Regions from separate parts of the Stutzerimonas sp. KH-1 genome, predicted to be linked through region 1. Evidence: predicted binding sites of a transcription regulator. Region 1 holds the regulator's gene; each other region holds the start of a gene.

What was found. Region 1 encodes sigma-54, which starts transcription at its own class of promoters, with help from an activator protein. Its sites were predicted from a motif close to ANTGGCATNNANNTTGCTNT; they were not measured.
Region 2: a site for sigma-54 is predicted at 1,878-1,897, ahead of fliD (flagellar filament capping protein FliD). Genes of this name have one in related genera too.
Region 3: a site for sigma-54 is predicted at 1,604-1,623, ahead of glnA (glutamate--ammonia ligase). Genes of this name have one in related genera too.
Region 4: a site for sigma-54 is predicted at 1,553-1,572, ahead of ACX1DW_RS04315 (CmpA/NrtA family ABC transporter substrate-binding protein). Genes of this name have one in related genera too.

What each region holds. Positions count from the first base shown of each region.
Region 1 covers NZ_CM137011.1:2,533,975-2,537,433, forward strand. Annotated here, with positions in the region: gene lptB (LPS export ABC transporter ATP-binding protein) at 1-659, shown strand, start outside; gene ACX1DW_RS12285 (RNA polymerase factor sigma-54) at 807-2,315, shown strand; gene hpf (ribosome hibernation-promoting factor, HPF/YfiA family) at 2,389-2,697, shown strand; gene ptsN (PTS IIA-like nitrogen regulatory protein PtsN) at 2,707-3,171, shown strand; gene rapZ (RNase adapter RapZ) at 3,187-3,459, shown strand, end outside.
Region 2 covers NZ_CM137011.1:3,408,400-3,411,858, forward strand. Annotated here, with positions in the region: gene ACX1DW_RS16445 (hypothetical protein) at 1-208, opposite strand, end outside; gene fliS (flagellar export chaperone FliS) at 192-587, opposite strand; gene fliD (flagellar filament capping protein FliD) at 587-1,852, opposite strand; gene flgN (flagellar export chaperone FlgN) at 2,169-2,609, opposite strand; gene flgM (flagellar biosynthesis anti-sigma factor FlgM) at 2,606-2,881, opposite strand; gene ACX1DW_RS16470 (flagellar FliJ family protein) at 3,028-3,450, opposite strand; gene fliI (flagellar protein export ATPase FliI) at 3,447-3,459, opposite strand, start outside.
Region 3 covers NZ_CM137011.1:3,122,559-3,126,017, forward strand. Annotated here, with positions in the region: gene thiI (tRNA uracil 4-sulfurtransferase ThiI) at 1-1,376, opposite strand, end outside; gene glnA (glutamate--ammonia ligase) at 1,717-3,123, shown strand; gene ACX1DW_RS15105 (DUF4124 domain-containing protein) at 3,289-3,459, shown strand, end outside.
Region 4 covers NZ_CM137011.1:869,918-873,376, reverse strand. Annotated here, with positions in the region: gene ACX1DW_RS04320 (BatD family protein) at 1-1,488, shown strand, start outside; gene ACX1DW_RS04315 (CmpA/NrtA family ABC transporter substrate-binding protein) at 1,627-2,844, shown strand; gene ACX1DW_RS04310 (ANTAR domain-containing response regulator) at 2,858-3,436, shown strand.

The sequences.
Region 1 (3,459 bases):
GCCTGTCCATCGAAAGTGGGCAGATCGTCGGCCTGCTCGGCCCCAACGGGGCTGGCAAGACCACCTGCTTCTACATGATCGTCGGCCTGGTGAATGCCGACCAGGGTCGAGTACTGATCGATCAGAACGACGTGACCCATCTGCCGATGCACGGTCGCGCGCGCGCCGGGATCGGCTATCTGCCGCAGGAGGCCTCGATCTTCCGCAAGCTCTCGGTCGCCGACAACATCATGGCGATTCTCGAGACCCGCAAGGATCTGGACCGTAGCGGCCGCCAGCAGGCGCTGGAAGGCCTGCTGCAGGAGTTCCACATCAACCATATCCGCAACAGCCTCGGCATGAGCCTGTCCGGCGGCGAGCGTCGCCGCGTGGAGATCGCCCGTGCGCTGGCTACTGCGCCCAAATTCATCCTCCTCGACGAACCCTTCGCTGGCGTCGATCCGATATCGGTGGGCGACATCAAACAGATCATCCACCACCTCAAGGCCAAGGGCATCGGCGTACTGATCACCGACCACAATGTCCGTGAAACCCTGGACATCTGCGAAACCGCCTACATCGTCAACGATGGCCAGCTGATCGCCGAGGGCGACGCCCAAACAATCCTGAGCAACCAACTGGTCAAGGAAGTCTATCTGGGCCACGAATTCCGTCTGTAGAGCCGTTTTTTTTGCGCAGCTCGGCAAATCGGCCCTAGGCAAAGGCTTCCTCGGCAGGCATATAATTTGCTTTCTGTTGGCGCCTGGCGCGCCACATGTCGGAACGGGCGCGGTTGCGCCGGCATAAAAGGTTTGAAGTCCTCTGCCATGAAACCATCGCTAGTCCTGAAGATGGGCCAGCAGCTGACGATGACACCGCAGCTGCAACAGGCCATACGCCTCCTCCAGCTATCCACCCTCGATCTGCAACAGGAGATCCAGGAAGCGCTGGATTCGAATCCCATGCTCGAGCGCGAGGAAGACGGCGACGACTTCGACAGCTCCGACCCGATGGCCGAAGCTGCTGACCGCCCAGCTGAGGCCACCAGCGAGAAAAGCGCCACACAGGACAGCACCTACGACGAGCCATCGCACGGCAGCGAAAGCCTCGATGACGCTGACTGGGGTGAACGCATTCCCAGCGAGCTGCCGGTCGACACCGCCTGGGAGGACATCTACCAGACCAGCGCCAGCAGCCTGCCCAGCAACGATGATGACGAGTGGGACTTCACCAGCCGCACGTCATCTGGCGTCAGCCTGCAGAGCCACCTGCTCTGGCAACTCAATCTCGCGCCGATGAGCGATACCGATCGACTGATCGCCACCACGCTGATCGACTGCATCAACGATCAGGGCTATCTCGAAGAGTCGCTCGAGGAAATCACCGACTCGTTCGACCCAGAACTGGAGATCGAACTCGACGAAGTCGAAGTCGTGCTGCACCGCATCCAGCAGTTCGAACCCGCCGGGATCGGCGCGCGCGATCTGCGCGAATGCCTGCTGCTGCAACTGCGTCAGCTGCCCGAGCGCACCCCCTGGTTGAGCGAAGCGCAGCGTTTGGCCAGCGATTACCTGGATGTCCTCGGCAGCCGCGACTACAACCTGCTGATGCGCCGGATGAAGCTCAAGGAGGACGAGCTACGCCAGGTGATCGAGCTGATCCAGACGCTCAACCCGCGCCCGGGTTCTCAGATCGAAGCGAGCGAGCCGGAATATGTGGTGCCTGACGTGATCGTCCGCAAGCACAACGACCGTTGGCTGGTAGAGCTGAACCAGGACGCCATGCCACGCCTGCGCGTCAATGCGCAGTACGCCAGCTTCGTCAAACGTGCCGATTCCAGTGCCGACAACACCTTCATGCGCAACCAGCTGCAGGAAGCACGCTGGTTCATCAAGAGCCTGCTCAGCCGCAATGAAACGCTGATGAAGGTCGCCACGCAGATCGTCGAGCACCAGCGTGCATTTCTCGAGCATGGTGACGAGGCCATGAAACCGCTGGTGCTGCACGACATCGCCGAAGCGGTGGGCATGCACGAGTCGACCATTTCGCGCGTGACGACCCAGAAATACATGCACACACCGCGCGGCATCTACGAACTCAAGTACTTCTTCTCCAGCCACGTCAGCACGGCAGAAGGCGGGGAATGCTCGTCCACCGCGATCCGCGCGATCATCAAGAAGCTGGTGGCGGCGGAAAACCAGAAAAAGCCGTTGAGCGACAGCAAGATCGCTGGTTTACTGGAAGCGCAGGGCATTCAGGTAGCCCGCCGCACAGTCGCCAAATACCGGGAGTCGCTCGGTATCGCGCCATCCAGCGAGCGCAAACGATTACTGTGATCGGCCAAGGCCGAAACGTCCCGGCGGCAGGGCTTCGGACCTGCTCTTCGCACAAGGCAAAGGAGATAGCAGTATGCAAGTCAATATCAGCGGTGTTCATCTGGAAGTAACCAATGCCCTGCGTGACTACATCGAGGAGAAGTTCGATCGGCTTGCCCGTCATTTCGACCGCATCATCAGCGTCCAGGTGATCCTGCAGGTCGAGAAGCTCAAGCAGAAAGCCGAAGCGACGCTGCATGTCGCTGGCCGCGAAGTGGTCGCCAACTCGGAACACGAAGACATGTATGCTGCCGTCGACCTGCTGGTCGACAAGCTCGATCGCCAGCTGATCAAGCACAAGGAAAAGCAGCTCGACCATACCCAGGGCGCCATCTCCCGCTGACTCCCAGACATGATCCGACTCGAAAACATCCTGACCCCCGGACGTTCCCTGGTGAACGTCCCGGGCGGTAGCAAGAAACGCGTCCTGGAACAGATCGCCAAGGTCATCGCCCAGGACCTCACAGACCTCGACTCCCAGACCATATTCGAAAGCCTGATTGCCCGCGAGAAGCTGGGATCGACCGGATTTGGCAACGGCATCGCCATCCCTCACTGCCGCATGGTCGGCTGTAACGCCCCGCTGAGTGCCGTGCTGCGGCTCGAAACGCCGGTGGACTTCGACGCCATCGACGGCGCGCCGGTAGACCTGCTGTTCGTCTTGCTGGTACCGGAAGCGGCCACCGACGAGCACCTCGAGCTGCTGCGCCAGATCGCCAGCATGCTTGACCGTGAAGAGGTGCGCCAGCGACTGCGCCAGGCGCCGACCAATGAGAGCCTCTATCAGGTCGTCGTCGACGTCCAGAATGGCGCCTAGCGGAGTGGGGGCCAGATGCGGCTGATCATCGTCAGTGGCCGTTCGGGCTCGGGCAAGAGCACCGCGCTGAACGTGCTCGAAGACAACGGTTTCTACTGCATCGACAACCTGCCGGCGGGCCTGCTTCCCGAGCTTGCCGAGCGCGCGCTGCTGCACACCGAGCTGCTGCATCCGCAGGTCGCCGTTTCCATCGATGCGCGCAACCTGCCCAGTCAACTGAAGCGTTTTCCGGAGCTGCTCGAAGAGGTTCGCGCCAGGCATATCCAGTGCGACGTGCTGTATCTGGAC
Region 2 (3,459 bases), 870 kb from region 1:
CTTCCAGCGCCTTTCCGTGCAGCGTTCGGAGCTGCGCCCTGGCCGCCTGCACGGCCGGATCGGCCGCAGGGTCGCGCGGCAACTGCTCGAGGCACTGCCGAATCGCCCCATCCACCTCGCCGACGGCACGCCAGTCACCGCTAGCCAGGGCAGCGGTGAGCTGGGCATGCAGCGCCTGCAGGCGCTGCGCATCACTTGCGTGCGGCACTGATGCCCTCCCAGCCTTCGCGCAGGACGCCCACCAGCTTCACCACTTCGTCCAGCCCATCGAGCGACAACGTCACGCTGACGTCCGAAAGGCGGTAGATGCAGTACTCGTACAGCCTGGCCAGGCTTTGCACGACCTCACCGCCGCCCTCCTCGTCCAGCGCACCGTTGAGGCCGTTGAGGATGTTCATGCATTTTTCCAGCGAGGCGCCTTTCTGCTGATAACGCTTGTGCTCGATATGCCCACGGGCGCGCGCCAGCTCGTCGAGCAGGCCGTCCATCAGCACCAGCACCAGTTCGTAGGGCGAAGCGGAAGCGGCGCGCGCTTCCAGGTCCACCGCGCGATAGCTGTCGTAACTGTCGTTGGGGAGGTAGGTCATCAGAACATTCCGGAGGTCTGCTCCATGCTCTGCATGGTCTGCATCATGGAGGTGAACTGCTTCAGATAGCGGGAGTAGTAGGTGTCGTAGCGCTGCTGCAGGTTCTCGAACTGCTCGTCGATGCGCCGCAGGTTCAGGTCCAGCGTGTCCATGCGGTTCTTCAGCATGCCGTTGGCACTGCTGGTGTAGCTGGCGACCGTCTTGTCGATGCTGTCGAGCAGGTTGTCCTTGCCGGTGAACAGCGCCTCGAAGGCGGCCGGATCCTTCGCCACCGCCGCCTCGAAGCGGCCGGCGTCGATGGTCAGCTTGCCGTTGCGGTCGGCGCTGATGCCGAAATCGATCAGGCTGCTGCCGCCGAAGTCGGTGCGCAGCAAGCCGTTGAGGCGACTCTCGATGGAACGGATGCTGGAATCACCAGCCAATGCACCACGGGCGCTGCTGTCGCTACCGCTGGCAGTCAGCGAATCGAAGCTGGTCATCAACGCGTTGAACGCATCGATGAAACTCTGTGCCTTGCCCTTGGTGGCACTCTGGTCCTGCCCGACAGTCAGCGTAAGCGCCGAGTCGCTGGCGGTGTGTACCTTGTTCACGGAGAGGCTGACGCCGTCGATGACGTTGTCGAAGCTGTTGCTCGAGCTGGTCAGCAGGATGCCACCGCTGCCGAACGAGCCGCCCATGCGGATCTGTGCATCGGCCGCCGTGGAGAGCGTGGTGGTCGTGGCCGTGGTGCCCGCGAGCGACACCGCGAAGGCATTGGCAGCGCCACTTTCGGCACTGGTCATCACCAGGCTGACTTCGCCATTGCTGCGCACGAGCGTTGCCTGTACGCCGAGATCCGCGGCATTGATCGCCTTGGCTGCATCGTCGAGCGTGGCGTAATCGGCCAGCGCAAAATCCTGCCCTTCGAGGGTCAGGGTTCCGCTCAGGCTGCCATCGACCAGCCCCTGCACGGCGACCTGCTGCTTGCTGGCCAGCTGTTCGACATAGAACTGGTAGCTGCCGGGCTGGGCCTGGGTGCCGACCGTCGCACTGGCATAGCCGTCCTGGCTGAACGAGGCACTGTTGACCAGCATCGTGGCGTTGCCGGTCTTCAGGCCGGACATGGCTGACTTGAACGTGGTCAGGGATGTGCGCAACTTGCTCAGCGCGTCACGCTGGGTCTTGTAGTTGCTTTCATTGCGATTGAGCCGGTCCAGCGAAGACTGAACTTCGTAGGTCGCCAGCTGCGTCGCCATCTGCTTTACGTAATCTGAATCTATCGCCATTGCCGATCCCCTTCCTGTGCTCTCTAGAGCAAGTTGAGTGCCAATACACAAATCGTTGATTTAAAAGCACTTTTGCGCGATTGGCGCAGAAGAAGCACTTCCGCTCGACGGCCGCGACAGGAAACGGGGAAATGCCGCTTCCGCCTCGCCCGGACGGCGAAACCTCTCAGAACAAAGGCGACGAAGAAGGGGGGGCGACTTAAGCCGGTCGACGAAACAACACGCAGCCCAGGACTGGAGCGGGCTGCTCAGGCTGCGGAGATCGAGTAACGGGACGGCCGTGGTCGTGCCGGCGGGGCCGGACGCGATGGCAGAGTCAGTACGGCTGCGGCTGGTACAGCCGCGCATCGTGGCTGCCGGCCAGCAGCTGGCCGAGGATTTCGTGGTGCATGGCGAGCAGTTTGCCGTTGCGCTCGTTGATCTGCTGGCACTGGCTGGCCAGCGCGCCGAGCTTCTGCCAGAGCGTGCGCAGGCGCGTCGCCTGGTCGTCGGGATAGCAGCCGAGCAGCCGCTGCATGCCTTCGGCATCGGCCTGCAGGCGGAAGGCGCCGAGCACCTTGGCCCGGCGCTGGGCGCGCAGGGCGAGGGTTTCGACGCGCGTGGTGATCTGCAGATTGAGGCGATCGATTTCCGAGCTGTCGCGCTCGAGCAGGAACGCGTAGAGCGCCTGCATCAGGTCGCGCAGGGCCAGGTAATCGTCGCCATCCTGCTCCAAGTCGTCAGCGGCGACCGCGAGCAGCTTGTCACGCTGGTTCACGCATCGCTTCCGCGGTGATAGGCGAGCATGCTGCCGGCCAGCGCGGCGGGATCGGTGGAGATCTCGCCGCGCTGCAGCGCCTGCTTGATCGCCGCAACGCGGTCCAGGTCGATGTCCGGCATGGCGCGCAGGGCGTCGTGCATCTGCTCCAGCGGCAGGCTTTCCGGCTGGCGCACGGCGGCTTCCGGCGTCGGGCGCGCGGTGGGCTGGCGGGTGGAGCTGGCCTCGGTGGCCGGTGTCAGGGCGGGCTTGAAGTGCCGGCTGATTTCCATGATTTCTTTCCAACTCGGTGGTTACAGCCAAACAGGCGACCGCCCGGGCACGAAACTTAAATGCCTGTTCACAGCCCAGGCGCGGCTAGTCTACCGACCGCCGGGAGCCGCCTCCACGCCCGCCGCGACAGGCCGATGGAAGGCGCTCAATGGCTGGCACGCCAGTGGGCCTGGGCGGCCAGCCCGTCCTGGATTTTCTGCTCCTGCTGGGCGAGCAGCTGCTGCCATTGCTGCAGCTTGCCCTCGATCACATGCTCGACCACCTTCTCGCTGCGCATGGCCTGCAGCAGCTCGCGCTGGATGCGCTCCAGCGCCTGCTCGGCCACCGCCAGCTCGCGGCGTTGCAGCTCCACCATCTTGTACAGGGTGGCCTTGTAGCGCTGCTGGTTGTCGCGCTGCAGCGGTGTGCACATCGGCACGGAAAAGCCGCACAGGCGGCTCAGGCCGGTGATGTTGTTGCGGTAGCGCTGGCAGAGGTTCTGCTGGTACTGCACGCGGCCGAGCATCTGCCGCACCCGGTGGCTGCGCAGGCTGGCCAGGCGGCCGAGGGTCTCGATCTGCTGTTTCATCGCGGTTTC
Region 3 (3,459 bases), 590 kb from region 1:
TTGTCGCAATACAGCAGGTACTGGCGGTTTTCATCCAGTTCCTTGAAACGGTTGTTCAGCGCGTAGAACGGCAAGGTCTGAACTTCGATGCCGGACAGTTCGAGGGGTTCGTCCTCGGCGGCATCGGGGTGACGAATGTCGAGGATGACCTGGCCGGCCGTCGCCTCGCTGACCTCCTCGACCTTGATGTCTTCGCCCAACTCGTCGATCACCCGGTCGATCGGCACCTGGCGGGCACTGGCCAGGGCGCGCTCGAGGATGGCCATGTCGAACTGCTTTTCCTCGTGCTCGACGCGATAGCGCTTGGCGCGGGTGGTGGGGTTCTTGGAGATCACGCCGCAGTACTCGGGCATGTTCTTGGCGAACTCGGCGGTGCCGATCTGGAAGGCGGTATCGATGATGTCCTGCTTGTGGCTGGCGATCAGCGGGCGCAGCACCAGCATGTCGGTGGCCGAATCGATCACCGAGAGGTTCGGCAGGGTCTGGCTGGAGACCTGGGAAATCGCCTCGCCGGTGACCAACGCGTCGATATGCAGGCGCTCGGCGATCTCGGTCGAGGCACGCAGCATCATGCGCTTCAGGACCACGCCCATCTGACTGTTGTCGACCTTCTGCAGGATTTCGCCGACCACTTCCTCGAACGGCACGCTGATGAACAGCACGCGGTGCGAGCTGCCGTATTTCTTCCATAGATAGTGGGCGACTTCCATCACGCCCAGCTCATGGGCGCGGCCGCCGAGGTTGAAGAAGCAGAAATGCGTCATCAGCCCGCGGCGCATCATCTGGTAGGCGGCGACGGTGGAGTCGAACCCCCCGGACATCAGCACCAGGGTCTGTTCCAGCGCACCCAGCGGATAGCCGCCGATGCCGTCGTGCTGCTCGTGGACGACGAACAGGCGCTGGTCGCGAATTTCCATGCGCACTTCGACCTCCGGCGCCTTCAGCGAAATGCCGGAGGCGCCGCACTGCTGGCGCAGCTGGCTGCCGACATGGCGTTCGACGTCCATGGAGCTGAACGGGTGCTTGCCGGCGCGCTTGCAGCGCACCGCGAAGATCTTGCCCGGCAGGCGCTCGGCGTAGTGCGCCTTGCACTTGGCGACGATGTCGTCGAGATCGCCCAGCGGATACTCGTGCACCTCCAGGCAATGGGCGATGCCGGGCGTGCAGCGCAGGCGCTCGATCATCTCGCGCAGCGGCTTCGATTCGCTGAGCGCGGTTTCCACCTCGATGTTGTCCCACACGCCTTCGACCCGCACCTCGGGGTCGAGCTCGCGCAGCACGGTGCGGATGTTCTTCGCCAACTGGCGAATGAAGCCCTTGCGCACCGGCGGGCTCTTGATGGTGATTTCGGGGAAAACCTTGACGATCAGCTTCATGGAAACAGCGCGGGTGCCGGTGTGGCTGGAAAAGAGGGGCGCGGAGTATAGCGGAAACTGCTCAAGTTTTAATCGGTTTCTTTGAGTCGCGCCCATATGCACCAAAAAGATGCGTAACCGAGACCGCTCGCACCATTAGCGCGCACGTTTTCGTACAGGAAGCTAGGATTTAGCACGCCCCATCGCCGCGGCAGCGCAGTGGCGGGCCTGCAGTTCCAAGACGGAGCACTGGCATGCAATTTGCTCCCTTGTGAGGCAGGTCGCCTTGGCGGAACATCGCCGCCCGGCTTCACCCTGATTCGGAAGCTCACTGTCACGCTTCCACCACTTGGAGAACACCATGTCGAAGTCGCTTCAACTGATCAAAGATTACGATGTGAAGTGGATTGATCTGCGCTTCACCGATACCAAAGGCAAGCAGCACCACGTCACCGTCCCGGCTCGTGATGCCCAGGATGAAGACTTCTTCGAGCACGGCAAGATGTTCGACGGTTCGTCCATCCATGGCTGGAAAGGCATCGAAGCCTCCGACATGATCCTGATGCCGGTCGACGAGACCGCTGTGCTCGATCCGTTCACCGAAGAGCCGACCCTGATCCTGGTCTGCGACATCGTCGAGCCGAGCACCATGCAGGGCTACGACCGCGACCCGCGCTCCATCGCCAAGCGCGCCGAGGAGTTCCTCAAGTCCACCGGCATCGGTGACACCGTTTTCGTTGGCCCGGAGCCGGAGTTCTTCATCTTCGACCAGGTCAAGTTCAAGTCGGACATCTCCGGCTCGATGTTCAAGATCTACTCCGAGCAGGGCTCCTGGATGACCGACCAGGACGTCGAAGGCGGCAACAAGGGCCACCGCCCGGCCGTCAAGGGCGGTTATTTCCCGGTTCCGCCGTGCGACCACGACCACGAAATCCGTACCGCCATGTGCAACGCCATGGAAGAGATGGGCCTGGTCGTCGAAGTGCACCACCACGAAGTGGCCACTGCCGGTCAGAACGAAATCGGCGTGAAGTTCAACACCCTGGTCGCCAAGGCTGACGAAGTTCAGACCCTGAAGTACTGCGTGCACAACGTCGCCGACGCCTACGGCAAGACCGCCACCTTCATGCCGAAGCCGCTGTACGGCGACAACGGCTCGGGCATGCACGTGCACATGTCGATCTCCAAGGACGGCAAGAACACCTTCGCTGGCGAAGGCTATGCCGGCCTGTCCGAGACCGCCCTGTACTTCATCGGCGGCATCATCAAGCACGGCAAGGCGCTGAACGGCTTCACCAACCCGTCGACCAACTCCTACAAGCGTCTGGTCCCGGGCTTCGAAGCACCGGTCATGCTGGCCTACTCGGCGCGCAACCGCTCGGCCTCGATCCGTATTCCGTACGTTTCCAGCCCGAAAGCCCGTCGTATCGAAGCGCGCTTCCCGGACCCGGCTGCCAACCCGTACCTGTGCTTCGCTGCACTGCTGATGGCTGGCCTGGATGGCATCCAGAACAAGATCCATCCTGGCGATGCCGCCGACAAGAACCTGTACGATCTGCCGCCGGAAGAAGGCAAGCTGATCCCGCAGGTCTGCGGCAGCCTGAAGGAAGCCCTGGAAGAGCTGGACAAGGGCCGCGCGTTCCTGACCAAGGGCGGCGTGTTCTCCGACGAGTTCATCGATGCCTATATCGAGCTGAAGTCCGAGGAAGAAATCAAGGTGCGCACCTTCGTGCACCCGCTGGAATACGACCTGTACTACAGCGTCTGATCCAGTTCGCGTGACAGGAAGGCCACCCTCGGGTGGCCTTCTTCGTTTCTGCCCGGCGACTGCGATCCATGCAGCTTGTCACGCCTCGCAAATCGCAGCGATCGTGCTTGCCTGAAGGCCGTTGCAGTGCAAGGCTTCGACGGTCCACCTCCTGCGGAGCCTCCCATGCGTAGCGCCCTGTTCAGCCTGCTGTTCATCCTCAGCGTCCCGGCCTTCGCCGAGATCTACAAGTACACCGACGAGCAAGGCAACACGGTGTTCACCAACCAGCCGCCAGAAGGCGTGCAGGCCGATACGGTGGATCTGCCACCGGCCAATACCGTGAACATCCGCACG
Region 4 (3,459 bases), 1.7 Mb from region 1:
GCCTTCGGCAAACCCGATCTGGAGCCTCTGGAGCAGCTGTTCGAGATCTTCGATACGCGCCAGGTCAACCGCCTGTCCAGCAGCAACGGCGAAGCCATGGCGAGCACCCGCTGGCTGATCACCCTGCGCCCGCGCCAGACCGGTTACTTGGTGATTCCACCGTTGCAGGTGGCGGACTGGCGCAGCGAGCCGATCACGGTGCTGGTGCAGGAGTCGTTGAAGGACACCGAAATCGATCAGCTGGCGCCTATCTTCATCGACGCCAGCGTCGACCAGGAAAGCGTCTACGTACAGGCGCAGGTGATCCTCACGCTGCGCATCTACCATTCGGTCTCGCTATACGACGACAGTACCCTCTCCCCGCTGCAGATGCCCGAGGCGCTGGTGGAGCGCCTCGGCGAGCCGCGCATGTACGAGAAGACCATCAACGGTATCCGCCATGGCGTCATCGAGGTGCGCTATGCGCTGTTCCCGCAGAAATCCGGTGAACTGACCATACCCGCCCAGCTGTTCAGCGCCACCACCGTCACCAATGGCAGCAACTCGGTGTTCGGCTCGCGCGGCGGTCGTTCCACCCAGGTTCGCTCGCCGAGCATCCCGCTGACGGTCAAGGCCAAACCGGCCGACTATCCAGCCGGCGCGCCCTGGCTACCGGCTCGCAGCCTGACGCTGGTCGAAGCCTGGAGCCCGGAGCCACAGCAGGCCCAGGTCGGCGAATCGCTGACCCGCAGCCTGCTGCTCAAGGCCGAGGGGCTGACCAGCACGCAGCTGCCGGCGATCGGCTCCCCGCAAAACGCCGAACTGCGCCGTTATCCCGATCAGCCCAGCCTGGCCAACGAGGTCAGCGCAGCCGGCCTGGTCGGCAGTCGGGAACAGCGCGAAGCCTTGATCCCCACCCGCAGCGGGCCATTGCAGCTGCCCTCGCTCGAAGTCGTCTGGTGGAACACGATCGAAGATCGCCTGGAGCGCACCACGCTTGAGGCACGCACGCTGGATGTCGCGGACAATCCGAATCTCGCCCCGCCAGCGACCGAGCCGACGGTGCCGTCGGTATCGACGGCGGAGCAGGCCGTTGTCTGGCCTTGGCAGCTGAGCACAGCTCTGCTGGCGCTCACGACGCTGATCGGTTTCGGGCTGTGGCTGCATGCGCGCAGGCAGCCTGCGGTGCAGCGTGCGTTGCAACCCGGCCCTACCCCACGCAGCCTGCTCGACGATCTGCGCCGCGCCTGCCAGGCCAACGACTCGCAGGCCACCCGCCAGGCACTGGACGCCTGGGCGCGGCAGCAACCGGAAACGCTGGCGGACATGGCGGCGCGTTTCGTGCCGCTGTCCGACGCGCTGGATGGCCTGAATGGAGCGCTGTACAGCGAAGCCGGCCAACGCTGGCAGGGCGATGCGCTGTGGCAGGCGATCCAGACCCTACCGCCGGCCAGCAGTCCGAATCTCGATCAGGAACAGGGCGCATTGCCGCCGCTCTATCCGCGCTGACGGCCGTCTGTTGGCGGCCCTGGTGAACCTTGGGGCTGCTCGCGGCGGCATGCACCAATTTCTCGCTGGCATATGGCTTGCTTCAGGGTTGGCATAACCAATCTTGCGCACCGCGCCATCGGAAAAAGGCCATCAAGCATGACGGACCCCCTCTCGCCGCACCGACACGACGCACTGGCCTGGGTCGCCGGCAGCGATGCACCGGAAAAGAGCTCGGTCAACCTGGGCTTTCTGCCGCTCACCGATGCCGCCTCGTTGATCGTCGCCGCCACCCAGGGCTTCGCCCAGCCATTCGGGCTGACGCTCAACCTGCAGCGGCAAAACTCCTGGTCGGCTCTGCGCGACAAGCTGATCGGCGGCGAGCTGGACGCGGCCCACGGTCTGTACGGCCTGATCTATGCGGTGCATCTGGGCATCGGCGGCAGCCCGGCGGTGGACATGGCCGTGCTCATGGGCCTGGCGCAGAACGGCCAGAGCATCAACCTCTCCGCCCCGCTGAAGGTCGCAGGCGTGACCGATGCCGAGGCACTGCGCGCCAGCGTGCGCCAAAGCGGTGCACGCCTGACCCTGGCGCACACCTTCCCCACCGGCACCCACGCGCTCTGGCTCTATTACTGGCTGGCCGCCCATGGCATCGATCCGCTGCGGGACGTGAAGACGCTCGTGCTGCCGCCTTCGCAGATGGTGGCGCACCTGCGCGCCGGTCGCATCGATGGCTTCTGCGCCGGCGAACCCTGGGGAGCACAGGCCATTACCGAAGGCGTCGGCTTCACCCTGGCGACCAGCCAGTCGATCTGGCCTGACCACCCGGAAAAGGTGCTCGGCTGCACCCTCGCGTTCGTCGAGGAGTACCCCAACACCGCCCGAGCACTGGTCATGGCCGTGCTGGAGGCGAGCCGCTTCATCGACCAGAGCCAGGAGAATCGCCGCAGCACCGCACAGCTGATCGCCGGGTGCGACTACGTCGATGCACCGCTGGCGGCCATCGAGTCACGCTTTCTCGGCCTCTACCAGGATGGCCTCGGCAATGCCTGGCAGGACGAGCATCCGCTGCGCTTCTTCGGCGAGGGGGCGGCGAATCTGCCCTATCTCTCCGACGGCCTCTGGTTCATGACCCAGCTACGCCGCTGGGGCCTGCTGCGCGAAGACCCGGACTACCTGCAGGTGGCCAACCAGGTGCAGCAGATCGAACTGTATCGCCAGGCCGCCGGCGCGCTGGGCATCGCCCTGCCTGACTCAGCCATGCGCAGCGCCACGCTGATGGACGGCAAACACTGGGACGGCAGCGATCCGGCCACCTATGCCCGCAGTTTCGCGCTGCATGCCATGGCAAGCCCTGCCATGGCTGCGCTTTGAGAAGGACTCCGGCATGCTGCGTATCCTCCTGATCGACGACACCCCGCGGAAGATCGGCCGTCTGAAGAGTGCGCTGATCGAGGCCGGCTTCGAGGTCATCGACGAATCCGGCCTGACCATCGACCTGCCCGAGCGGGTCGAGGCGATCCGTCCCGACGTGGTGCTGATCGACACCGACTCACCCGGCCGCGATGTGCTCGAGCAGGTGGTGCTGGTCAGCCGCGATCAGCCACGCCCCATCGTCATGTTCACCGACGACAGCGACCCGGACGCCATGCGTCAGGCCATTCGCGCCGGGGTCAGTGCCTATATCGTCGAAGGCATCCAGGCCCAGCGCCTCAAGCCGATCCTCGACGTGGCAATGGCCCGCTTCGAAAGCGACCAGGCAATACGTGCGCAACTGCAGGCCCGGGAGCAGCAGCTGGTCGAACGCAAGCGCATCGAGCTGGCCAAGGGCATGCTGATGAAGATGCGAAACTGCAAGGAAGAAGAGGCCTACACCCTGATGCGCCGCCAGGCGATGAGCCGGCAGCAGAAGCTGATCCAGGTCGCAGAGCAGATCATCGCGATGAACGAGTTGCTCGGCGAATGACCGCGCCCGGTCACGGTGCGCCA